3 regions of the Pseudovibrio sp. SCP20 genome follow, and region 1 is predicted to be linked to each of the others. Evidence: predicted binding sites of a transcription regulator. Region 1 holds the regulator's gene; each other region holds the start of a gene.
What was found. The regulator PhoB, encoded in region 1, activates phosphate uptake and scavenging genes when phosphate is short. The targets are predictions, from matches to a motif close to TGTCATNNANCTGTCAT.

Region 1 (4,221 bases):
CCAGCAGAAAACCTCTGCTGCGATCATGGTGCTGCTCGGCTTCCTGATCTCGATGAATGCAATCGCAATCGTCCTTCGTAAACGTTTTGAGCGCCGCTGGTGATTTGAAAGGCAAGATCATGGCATTGGAAATGACCACAGACACCGAGAGTGCAATGGATACAACAATAAGCGCCCCACCAGCCGTATCCGCTGAAGGCGAAACGCTCAAAATGCGTGGCCGTGACGTGAAAGTGTTTTACGGCGACAAGCAGGCTCTGCACGGCGTGGATCTGGATGTACGCAAAAATCAGGTGACAGCGCTGATCGGTCCATCCGGTTGCGGCAAGTCCACCTTCCTGCGCTGCCTCAACCGCATGAACGACACCATCGACATCTGCCGCGTGGAAGGTGACATCCTTCTCGACAACGATGATGTCTATGACCCACGCATTGATGTAGTGGAACTGCGTGCCCGCGTTGGCATGGTGTTCCAGAAGCCGAACCCGTTCCCGAAGTCCATCTTTGAGAACGTGGCCTACGGCCCTCGCATTCACGGCTTGGCGCAAAGCAAGGCCGATCTGGAAGAGATTGTCGCCAGCTCCCTGCAGCGCGCCGGTCTGTTTGAGGAAGTGAAAGATCGTCTGGATGAGCCGGGAACCGGCCTCTCCGGTGGTCAGCAGCAGCGCCTGTGCATCGCGCGTGCAATCGCTGTGTCTCCGGAAGTGATCCTGATGGATGAGCCATGTTCCGCGCTTGACCCGATCGCCACCGCAAAAGTGGAAGAGTTGATCGACGAACTGCGCCAGAACTACACCATCGTGATCGTAACCCACTCCATGCAGCAGGCGGCACGTGTTTCGCAGCGCACTGCATTCTTCCACTTAGGAACACTGGTGGAAGAGGGGCTGACCAACGACATCTTCACCAACCCCAAAGACCAGCGCACGCAGGATTACATCACTGGCCGTTTCGGTTAAGAATAATAGGCAAGGAGGTCTAAGGAGATCATCCGATGAAAGATCATATCGTCTCGTCCTTCAATGAAGAACTGAAAGAGTTGGCCGGACGTGTCGTCGAAATGGGCGGCCTCGCAGAAACACTTGTACATGATGCCGTCAGCGCACTGCTGAGACAGGACCGCGAGCTGGCAACCCGCACCATTGCCGCGGACAGACGCCTCGACAACATGCAGGCCGAGTTGGAAGAGCTGTGCATCTCCGTGATCGCACGCCGCCAGCCAATGGCAAGCGACTTACGCGACATCATCGCCGCCATGCGCATCTCCAATGATCTGGAGCGCGTTGGCGATATGGCCAAGAACATCGCCAAGCGGACGCTCGCAATTGAAAGCGAATTCAACAACAAACAGTTGGCGGTTGGCGTAGAACACATGTCCGATCTGGCGCTGGAACAGCTTAAAGCCGTTCTGGATGCCTACACTTCCGGTGATCTGGAAGTCGTCCAGCGCGTGCATCTGCGTGACGATGAAGTAGATGCGCTCTACACCAGTCTGTTCCGTCAGTTGCTCACCTACATGATGGAAGACCCACGCTCCATCACCATGTGCGCCCACCTGCTGTTCTGTGCAAAGAACATTGAGCGCATCGGTGACCATGCGACCAACATTGCCGAGAACATCTACTACATGATCTCCGGAAATCAGCTTCCGGTTGATCGACCAAAAACGGACGAACTGGCAGACAGCAGCGCTGTCTGAGACGTGCTGCTCTCTGGGAAGCTGCAAGCCCGGAAGGCGACCACGTTGAACAAAGGTTTGGAGTGTCGGGTTCATTACGCGGCACTTCATGTGTCAAATCAGAGGGCGGCTTCGCGTTTCTGATAAGAAAAGACGCAACTACAAAAGGTTAAAGTGGTTTACATGCACAGTGATGACGGTAAACTGCTTTACAACAGAAGGTGCAAAGAGAGCACTAGGGTATGCCTAAGATACTGATTGTAGAAGACGAAGAACCGTTAAGCCTGCTGCTGAGATACAATCTCGAAGCGGAAGGCTACAATGTCGACGTATGCGCAAGAGGAGATGAGGCGGAACTCCTGCTGCAAGAAAGCCAGCCGGACCTGCTCTTGCTGGACTGGATGCTGCCCGGCCTCTCCGGTATCGAGCTTTGCCGCCGTCTGCGGGCACGTTCAGAAACCGAACGCATGCCAATCATCATGCTCACGGCACGAGGTGAAGAGTCTGAACGCATCCGCGGGCTGGCAACCGGAGCCGATGATTACGTCGTCAAACCTTTCTCCATCCCGGAGCTTATGGCCCGTGTACGAGCGATCTTCCGCCGTGCTCTGCCGGAAGTTGTCTCCACCATGCTCAAGTCCGGCGATATTGAGCTGGACCGCGAAACCCACCGCGTCCGCAGAACTGGCCGCGAAATCCACCTCGGCCCAACCGAATTCCGCCTGCTGGAGTTCCTCATGAGCGCCCCAGGCCGCGTCTACTCCCGCGAGCAACTGCTCGACGGCGTGTGGGGACATGATGTTTACGTGGATGAGCGCACTGTCGACGTCCATGTGGGCCGCCTGCGTAAAGCCATCAACAAAGGCCGCATGAAAGACCCGATCCGCACCGTCCGCGGTGCCGGTTACGCGTTCAACGACCAGTTTGCAGTCGGGTAACTGATCTCTGCTATATGCGCATTGTGAAGCTGCATCTCTGATCCGGAGGTGCAGACTAAAAACAATGCGGATAACAAATGAAAATCAAGACGGTTGATAGAGCAACCGCTCATATCTACGACAATCTCTGCCAGGCTTACGAGGCAGAGTTCTCACCTCTCACGCACAAACAGCCTGACGCCAACGGTCTGTTCGCCAAGGACACGCTGCTGGAAGGCAACATCACCGGCTATCTGGTGTACAGCAACGACCTCCCGGCCGGACTGGCCGCCATCAAGCAGGATGAGCAGGAGGGGTTCGAAGTCTGTGAGTTCTACGTCGTGCCTTACTACCGACGACATAAGCTGGGCCTGCAGTTTGCCAGCGCGCTGTTTGATCAGATGCCCGGCAACTGGCAGATCAAACAGATCGAAGGCGCTGACCACGCCACCGCCTTCTGGCGCGCAGTGGTAAGCGACTACACATTAGGCCACTATCAGGAAGACAGCTACAACGACCCGTACTGGGGCAATGTCACCCGCCAAACCTTCAGCGCGCAGAAGCACTAGGCCTCAACCACAGGCGGGATAGTCGTTACATTACAGGCATCCAGACAGCAAAAAGCCGGGCACTGGACCCGGCTCATAACGCTTGCTTTCAGTCTGTTTTAGCTGGCGCGGCGGTTGCGGCGGTCGCTGACTGGCTGATAGGCAATGCTGCGGTGATGCGCGCAATACGGTGTGCCTGCATCTGACTGACGACCGCAGAAGTAGAAGTCTTCAGAACCCGGATCGCCAATTGGCCACTTACAGGTGCGTTCGTTCAATGTCAGGATGGATGCGCGTTCGGAAACCGGAATAAAGATTTCTGCGACTGGGACGGGAGCGATTTCGGTCTCGATCGTTTCAATTGGCTCAACTTTAAGAGCGGTGGCGCCTGCCACTGTTGGCTGAACTTGTCGAGGAGTAGGAGAGGGAGCTGCTGCTGCGACCGCTTCGGTCACTGTCGGTTTGATTGGAGAAGCTGTTCTTGCCGCTGGGGCAGTTGCCTTTCTCGTCTTGGTTGCACCGCCCCCTGATTTAGCACGCCCTGAAAGCCCGAGCCGGTGAACCTTACCAATTACGGCATTTCGGGTCACATTGCCTAGTTCTCCAGCGATCTGGCTTGCGCTTAACCCGTCTGCCCAAAGCTTGGTTAGTAACTCTACACGTTCTGCTGTCCAGCTCATTAAAGGCCCCCGTCTTCCTTCAGTGGCGCGCAAAACAGTATTCGCTCAGCTCGGACGTATCCGAATTTGCCGCTAACCTGAGCGTGTGTGCTTGCAGCGATCAGTAACTACGAGATGGTGTATAACTCTTATCGCACAGTACTATATCGGCGTTCCTACGAGCAATAACCTCAAAGAATTGAGGTGGGGAAGACTCTGGTTTTCCCCAGAATTGCCGTACTACTACTTACCTATAACAGCCTTCTTGTGGTGGGAGAAGATTATCAATCTAAAGAATAGGAGCTGTTTGTTAAACCAAGTTCCACCGCATTCTTTCCAACACAAAGTAAGAGCTGATAGCGTTACCCCGTTGATATTTAATACATATATTTACCACTGAAAAACAACTAGTAAAAAAC
Region 2 (4,221 bases), on a different contig from region 1:
CATAAACCGTCGGAATTTACTCTGGCCTTTGGGCTTTCCAGAAGATGTTGCGGCATCCAGCGCCGCCAATGTCTGCTGCTTTGCCTTTCGGCTCGGCTTCTTCGCAGGCCGCTTGGCGGCGGTGTTTTGTGTTTGTCGTGGCCTCTGCGTCGCAGGTTTTCTGCTCGACGCTGAGGGAGTTTGTGGTGCAGGGCGTGGTCGTGGGGACGCCTGCTTGTTCGTGGCCGCAACTCTGTTTGGACGGCGGATGTAATCCTCGTCGTCTTCAGGCCGCAGTGCAACGCCTTGCAGACGAGGACGTTGTGATTGTGGAGGGCGTTTGGGCTGACCGGCACCGGGCTGCTGAGGCGGTCTGCCGGAAGGGCGTTGCCCGGGGCGCACAGGCCTCCGTTTTCTGCCATTTCCATTTTGGCCAGTCGCCATAACTCCAAATCACCCCGATACTAATCACTTATCTCAGGCAATGGCGATCAGATAAGACCGAGCATGCCTGAACAAACACAGGCCACAGACTGCTTGGGAGAGAGACTGTAACCTGGATACAAAACACGAACGATTTTAGGGAAACAGGCTTAATTCTGCGTTAAACCATTCACGCGAATTGCGAAGATCAGCGATCAAAACTGGAGAGCGTTTATCGATATTCGCGCAAGCAAAAAGGGCGGAAACCCGCCCTTCATTGAATGAGATACTTCTGAGAATCTAGCTGGAATACCGGCTAGCATCCTCGCCATAGTAATTCACGTAGCGTGAGTTCAGCTTGGAGACCGGCATAATGATCAGCACATCAGTTGTTCCAAACTGGTGGTCAATTACAGCGCCATCACCAATAAAAGCACCAAGACGCAGATAACCCTTGATGAGCGGTGGCAATGAACGCAGTGCAGCTCGTTGATCGACCTGATCTTTTGGAATGCGGTTCATGTCAACATACTGGTCAGGAAGTGCTGAAACTCGCCATTCTTCGGGAGCTCCTGCAAAATGATGCAGGAAGGAAAGCTGTTCTGCAAGCAGATCAGGATCGGTGCCCTCAATCGAAGCACAACCAATCATCACATCTATATTATGCATCAACACATAAGACCAGATGCCATGCCACAGCAGTTCAACGGTCTTCTTGGTGCGATAAGGCTTCAGAACACAGGAGCGACCAAGCTCCATAAAGTTCAGATCACTGTGACGATCCAAGATGCCCTGAATATCAAACTCACCGGCCGTATAGAAACCACCGTTCAACTCAGCCAGTTCCTGACGGAGCAGGCGATATGTGCCAACAATCTGAGGCTTTAGTTTGGAGAACGGTTTATTGCGAACCTGACTGTTGTGATCCACTACCAGCAGATGATCGCAGATTTCGTCGTAGCTGTCGCGATCAAGGCGGCTCAGCTGCGTTTGAGCATCTGCAATCGCAGACATCTCTTCGTAAAACACTTCGTAGCGCAAACGCTGAGACATCTTGAGTTCTTTGGCGCCATTGGAAAGGCGAACTTCAAGCGGTCCAATCTTACCGAGGCTTTGTCCTGCCTCCGGCATTTTTCCCAGCATTGCCTGTGGGATCCACCGCGGCGCAGGTCGCCCTGCAAGCTTGTTCGGTGTGATTTTTCTTAGGACTTTCATCGGGGAAAGATGTCCAGATCCAGCCATACTATAAATATCTCATATTGCTTAGGTGTTTAAAAAACATTGCAATAATGAGAACGCCTTTCTGAATTTGCACCAATCGAGTAACCCATGTCAATTTTGGGTAGTCAATCTATGATATAAGCTCGTTTTAGGACAGTTGAGTGACATAACACCAACATTTATCCGCTTAAGCGTGCCCATATCTGCTAAACCATGCTGTCACCACAGTTAACCTGAGTATAACAACTGCCTCTTGATATTGAACAGGCTAAATATACCAAGTTACCCCTTAGCATACCGCTTTAGCACAGCTTCGAGATCCTGCTTTTTTAGGGGTTTGCTCAAAAATCCATCTGCACCAGCCTTCAGAGCCTCTTCTTTTGCCTCCGGCATAACATCCGCTGAAACAACATAAATCGGAACCTGAGCCGCAGAATTGCCTTCTCTGCCTCTAATTTGGGAAATCGCTTCCAGTCCATCAAGGCCTGGCATGTGAAGATCCATCAGAACCACATCAAATGTTCCGGTTGCGCTGAGAGTTACAGCCCTGTGCCCATCTTCGGCGAGCTCCGCGTGGTGCCCCAGTTTGCTTAGTAGCGCCTTGACCAGCATCCAATTGATTGGATTGTCTTCTGCCACAAGAACATTGAGATGAGGCTCGTGCTCTTGTGGTTCTGTCGTCTGCTTGATTTCCTCTGGAGCCGCACTGCTTTGCTCATCCGTTTCTTCAACTTCGGGACCAAGTGCAATGACGCGCAACAAAGATGCGCGGCGTACAGGACGTGTCAGATAGCCAGAAAACTCGCCAGTTTTGATATCGGCAATGCGAGCTCGTTCCTGAGGTTTGATGAGCACGATGATCTCAGGAGCATGAATAGAATGCTTTTGATAGAAGTCGCGAATACGTTCAACATACTCTTCGCCAACCAACAGGCGATCAAGCTGAGTTGTGAGTAGATTTGTTTCTAAATCTTCAGTATCAAGTACTCGGGTATGAGCAAAACCGTTGCTGATCAGAGTTCTCTGAACCAGATCAGCTTCAATATGATTACTGGTCAGGATTGCAATGTGCTCTGAATGTTCTTCAATAACCTTATCGACTACCTTATCGACCGGCATTTCAAGAAGGAACGTCGAACCACATCCGAGCTGGCTTTGAACAGTCAGTGAGCTGCCCATCAGTTCTGCAAGTCTCTTGGAAATCGCCAGTCCCAATCCGGCACCATCAAACTTGCGGTCACGTCCATATTCACCTTGTTCAAACTCCCGGAAGATGCGCGCTGCAGTGACGTCATCCATTCCAGGACCGGTGTCTTTTACTGCAAATTCCAAGAGATGATTACCAGCGGAATCCTGCGACACCTGCAAGACCAGTGAAACACCGCCTTGCTCCGTGAACTTGATCGCATTGCCGACTAGATTGTAGAGCACTTGCTGAAGCCGAGCTGGATCACTTTGGATTACCTCAGGGACTTCCGGTGCGATGTAAGAACCGATCTGAAGCCCTTTGGCATGTGCCTTGGGAGACAGTAACTCCACCACACGTTCGACCAACGGTGTCAGTTCTACCGCTCCGGTCTCCAGCTCCAGTTTTCCGGCTTCTATTTTTGAGTAGTCAAGGACCTCATCAATCAGCATGAGAAGCGTTGAGCCAGATGTTTTGATAGCGTTGATGTAGTTCTGTTGCTCGGCGGTTGTTGAGGTGTCGTCAAGCAAATCAGCCATGCCCAGAACGCCGTTGAGTGGTGTCCGTATTTCGTGACTGACCATTGCGAGAAACCGGGATTTGGCTTCACTGGCATTTGCTGCATGGTCCCGGTCTGCACGTAGCTTTTGCTCTGCGTGCCGCCGGTCTGTGACATCCGTGAGGATCCATTGGATGATCGGAGCGCTTCCGCTGCCGTCACGAATGCTTAAACGCAGCAGAGAATACCAACGGGTTCCGTGCTTTGTGCGCAAGGCAACATCTTCTGTTGTTCCTGCGGCACTTTCTTCAAGTTCTGGTGTGAAGTCTTCTGCATAAGGCAAGTGAATGGCTTTGCCCACTTCAATGCCAAATCCAGCAGGAAAGTTCCGCTTTCCAGCATCGTTGATGGAGAGCACGAGACCGCTGCTGTCACAGCGGATAACAATTGCGCCCAGCGCATCCAGAATGGAACGGTGCCGGTCATCGGCTTCACGCAGCTGCCAATCTGCATCACTTGCCAGTTCAGAAGGATCTTCCAGCTGCTCCACCTCACTTTGGATTTGGGCAGCTTTCCAGCTTTGTGCAATCACATCACTTGCAGGAAAACGGCGGAACAGAACAGCGCCGGCACCAAAGGCAAGCAGCACCACATAAAGGCTTTGCGCAGAGCGCCAATCCGTCAGAAGCAGCGCGATTGCAAGACAAACAACGCCAACGAAGATGGAAAGGCTCTTGAGAATAAACGAGGACTGCTCTGAGACTTCTGTTTGCTTGATAAGAGACACGCGAGCCTGAGTAACAACGTGGGTGCTCTCCTCGGTTTTTAGTCTCCGCTTCAACACTGCTTTTGCTCCAGCCGAACGATTTCGGAAATTCAGTAAAATTCAATTGGTAGGATATAACAGATTATG
Region 3 (4,221 bases), on a different contig from region 1:
AGGATCATACCCGAGCACCGCAAGGCTCGGCAGATGCGCGGCTTTCACGTTGCTCCGCAGAGCATGGCGTACCATCCGCTTCCGCCGCTCAGAAGGCTCTTCCATCCATCTCTTACACACCTCAGCTGTCAGATCTGGATGATCCTTTGAGATGTCATTGAGATGATTGGCAACAGACCGGCGCACATACTCGGTCTCGTCATCCTTCAACGCCTCCAACAAAGGCAAACACTTCTCCGGCGCTTCAATGAACCCCTTCAAGCGCTGCCCCCATGGCAGCCGTGGTCGCGTCCCCTCAGAAACGAGCCGTCGCACATGGGCGCTTTCATCCTTGGCCCATTCAGCCAGCAACACCATCGCTTCGTCTTCATAGCGCTCAATGAAAGCACGAATGGCAAACTCAGCAGAAAACCGACTGGTCATCTCTTTCATGGCCGCCATGGAAAACTCAAAGTGTTCCAGACCATAAAGCAGAACGTAATCCGAGTACGGCATGGTGATAAAACCATAGAGCCCATCCCCTTCATGCTCCCAGACAGGTTCATCATCCATAGCCAGCGGGGCAGAAAGTGTTGCCATCATGATCCAGAGCGCGTCGCTGTAATCTTCTGGCAGATAACGACGCAGACAACGTGCCAAATGAAGTGAGCGCTCCTTCAGCTCCAGGCCACTCAATCCCTCCAGCGCTTCCACCATAAAACCAGCACTGTCAAACGCAGGATGAACCTTCGCCAAAGCGGAGGCCACACGTTGGATAGAGGTTTGATTGAAGACCTCTTTAAAAGGCTCAGCCATAAGTCCCCACCACGCTAAAGAACTCCATTGCACCCGCTTTACGAGGCTGATGCTCACGGCTCATATCAATCATTGAAAAATACGCCTGCCCGGCTTCATGCTGACCAGCCGCAGCAAATGCCCGCTCACTCGCGCTGCTGTCCGCCCAAACCACAATATCAGCGTAAGCACCATCCTCATGCTTCACCAGTGAACGACGCACAAAGCCCTTATGCCTATCCAGAAACTCACTCTGAAACCGCTCAGAAGCAGCGATAAGATCCGCTTCCGTCTTATCAGCAGCAAGATGAAAAGGAGCAAACTCAATCACTTGGTTGGTCATCATTATTATCCTTAAAAGTCTCGATGACCCGTTTGTATGGACAAATATGCCATTTAATGACACATTTCTTTCATGACCACAGAGAGAACCAGAGCAACGGCACTAGAACGCCTTGATCGACTTGAGCAGATCGAAATGCTGCTGAAGTCCGGCGAGTGCCCGACAACCCATGATCTGGCGAAAGAACTCGGTATTTCTCAAAGAACCCTGTTCCGGGATCTGGAGCTGCTCCGAGAGCGCGGCCTGCCGATTGAAGCGGACAAAGGCCGCGGCGGCGGCATTCGCCTGCAATCACGTTGGGGAGTTGGTCGTCTCAAACTGGAGTATAAAGAGGCCATCGATCTGCTTATCAGCCTCGCCATCGCAGAGAGCATGCACTCCCCTCTCCTACTGGCCAATCTCAAGCCAATCCGCCGAAAACTGATCGCCTCTTTCTCCCCGGAACTGCGTTCCCGAGTCGACACCCTGAAGTCCCGCATCTGGATTGGAGGAACAGCTTCGGTCTATGTCTATGGATCCTTTGAGGAAATCGACAGCGAGGCCATGAGCCCGATCAACGAAGCCTTTCTGATGAGCAAATGCATCCAGATCGAGTACAGTGATCAGAACGGCAATCTCTCCCAGCGCACCATCGAACCGCACTATCTCTTCCTGAGCTATCCGGTTTGGTACATCATGGCCTGGGACCACCTGCGCAACGCCGTCCGCACCTTCCGCCTCGACCGTATAAAATCCGCCCAAATGCTCGAAAAAAACTTCCCCTTAAAACCCAAGCAACCCTTCATAGACGCCATCGACGGCATAGAACCAACGACACCGTAAGCGCAGTTTCTCTGGGTTTCGCACCACGTCATCAAAGCTTCAACAAACATTCATAGGCCTGCCATGCGAGGCCCCTAACCAGAAAGCACTTAACCGCAAAACTATTCTGATGGGGGGATTTTCCATGCGAGCTCTTCGCACTTCACTTATGTGCGGCATTTCAGTTGCCATGCTGGCAGCGGGCCTCTCCGCTGCAACTGCATCTGAAGCAAAGTTCTTTAAACGCATCGCGACCATGCCGGTTCACGAAACACTGGCTGAAGGCGTAGACCGCAAGTCTGAAACCGTGGCGGAAATCATCGCAGCGTCTGAGGACGGCATGACCCTAGCCTTCACCGATGGCCCTCAGAATGAGATCGTCTTCCTCGATGCTTCCAACGCCGCGCAGCCAGTCCCAGCAGGGCGTACCGCACTCGGCGGCGAACCAACTTCTGTAGCAATTTCAGGCAACTACGCGCTTGCAGGCGTAAACACCTCTGAAAGCTACACCAAGCCGTCCGGCTACCTCGCAGTCATCGATTTGGCGACCAAACAGATCGCCGCAAAGTGCGATGTAAAAGGCCAGCCTGACTCCGTAGCTGTTTCCAAAGACGGCAAGTTCCTCGCAATCGCTATTGAAAACGAACGTGACGAAGACCTGAACGACGGCGCGCCGCCTCAGCTGCCAGCAGGCTTCCTAACCATCTTCGATCTGGACGAAAACGGCATGCCGACAAACTGCGATGCTGTACGCACCGTGGAAATGACTGGCCTTGCCGCTGAAGGTGGCGATGACCCAGAGCCAGAATACGTCGCCATCAACAGCAAGGGCGAAGCTGTTGTAACTCTTCAGGAAAACAACCACCTCGCTATCGTGGATCTGAATTCCGGCAAGATAATCAACCACTTCTCTGCTGGTACCGCAACCGCTCAAAACGTGCCGGTTAAGAAGGCGCGTCTCTCTGATGCCTCTGGTTCGAAGGTGGATGTTCCTCGGGAACCGGATGCTGTGGCGTGGATTGATGATAATCGCTTCGTGACGGCCAACGAAGGGGATTACAAAGGCGGCTCCCGTGGCTTCACCATCTGGAACAAGGATGGCACCATCGAGTTCGACAGCGGCAACCAGATGGAACATCTGGCCATGTCCCACGGGCATTACCCTGCCAAGCGCGCCCACAAGAAAGGCACTGAGCCAGAGGGCGTAACTGTTGGCAAGTACGGCGGCGAAACTCTGATCTTCGTGAACTCCGAACGCGGAAACTTCGTCGCTGTCTACCGCGACACGGGCGCAGAGCCTGAGTTCGTCCAGTTCCTGCCAACCCACATTGGCCCGGAAGGCCTGCTGGCGATCCCATCCCGCAATCTTTTCGTTGTCGCAAACGAAAAAGACAATGTGGAAGACAAAGTCCGCGCCCACGTTGGCCTCTACGAGTTTGGCGCAACCTCTGCTGAGTACCCGCAGCTGGTCTCCAACACCGATCCGGAAACCAACGCACCAATCGGCTGGGGCGCAATCTCCGGCATGGTGGCAGACAAAGAGGACGCTAACAAACTCTATGCCGTCTCTGATAGCTTCTACGATAAAGCCCGCATCTTCACGCTGGACGTTTCCAAGCAGCCAGTTGAAATCACAGGCCACATGGACCTGACAGGCGGCACTGCGAAAAAGTACGATCTGGAAGGCATCGCCCTGCGCAAAGAAGGTGGCTTCTGGCTGGCATCTGAAGGCAACGCCAAAAAGGAAATGGAACACTTCCTACTTCAGGCTTCTGCCAACGGTGAGATCCAGAAAGAAATCAAACTGCCAGTAAGCCTCGTAGCACAGGCCAAGCGTTTCTCACTGGAAGGCGTGGCCGAGTTTGAGATGAACGGCAAAACTCTCGTAGCTGTCGCAGTTCAGCGTGAATGGAACGACGATCCAAAGGGCATGACCAAGATCGGCATCTACAACCCTACCGATGAAAGCTGGGGTTTCGTCCACTACCCGCTGGACGCACCGCGTAGTTCCGCTGGCGGTTGGGTCGGTCTCTCCGAGATCACAGCTCTCGGCAACGGCAAGTTCGCTATTCTGGAGCGTGACAACAAAGGCGGTAAGGAAGCAGCTATCAAACAGGTGACCACGGTCTCTCTGCAAGGCATCACCCCTGCCCCACATGGCACCGAGCTGCCAGTACTAACCAAGAAAGTCGTACTCGATCTGCTGCCAGCCATGTCCGCAACCAATGGCTGGACACCGGATAAGGTGGAAGGCCTGGCAATCACCAAAGATGGCCGCATCCTCGTCTCTACCGACAATGACG

Region 2: olsB (l-ornithine N(alpha)-acyltransferase) is a predicted target of PhoB. The motif match lies at 1,774-1,790, and genes of this name have one in related genera.
Region 3: AC3CB2_RS22915 (esterase-like activity of phytase family protein) is a predicted target of PhoB. The motif match lies at 1,966-1,982, and genes of this name have one in related genera.

What each region holds. Positions count from the first base shown of each region.
Region 1 is NZ_JBYMDH010000001.1:357,208-361,428, forward strand. It holds gene pstA (phosphate ABC transporter permease PstA) at 1-103, shown strand, start outside; gene pstB (phosphate ABC transporter ATP-binding protein PstB) at 156-959, shown strand; gene phoU (phosphate signaling complex protein PhoU) at 995-1,699, shown strand; gene phoB (phosphate regulon transcriptional regulator PhoB) at 1,921-2,616, shown strand; gene AC3CB2_RS01650 (GNAT family N-acetyltransferase) at 2,694-3,164, shown strand; gene AC3CB2_RS01655 (GcrA family cell cycle regulator) at 3,263-3,823, opposite strand.
Region 2 is NZ_JBYMDH010000002.1:510,632-514,852, reverse strand. It holds gene AC3CB2_RS10835 (transglycosylase domain-containing protein) at 1-423, opposite strand, end outside; gene olsB (l-ornithine N(alpha)-acyltransferase) at 703-1,545, opposite strand; gene AC3CB2_RS10825 (response regulator) at 1,906-4,152, opposite strand; gene AC3CB2_RS10820 (YifB family Mg chelatase-like AAA ATPase) at 4,217-4,221, opposite strand, start outside.
Region 3 is NZ_JBYMDH010000008.1:27,121-31,341, reverse strand. It holds gene AC3CB2_RS22930 (DNA alkylation repair protein) at 1-795, opposite strand, end outside; gene AC3CB2_RS22925 (hypothetical protein) at 788-1,120, opposite strand; gene AC3CB2_RS22920 (helix-turn-helix transcriptional regulator) at 1,190-1,939, shown strand; gene AC3CB2_RS22915 (esterase-like activity of phytase family protein) at 2,064-4,221, shown strand, end outside.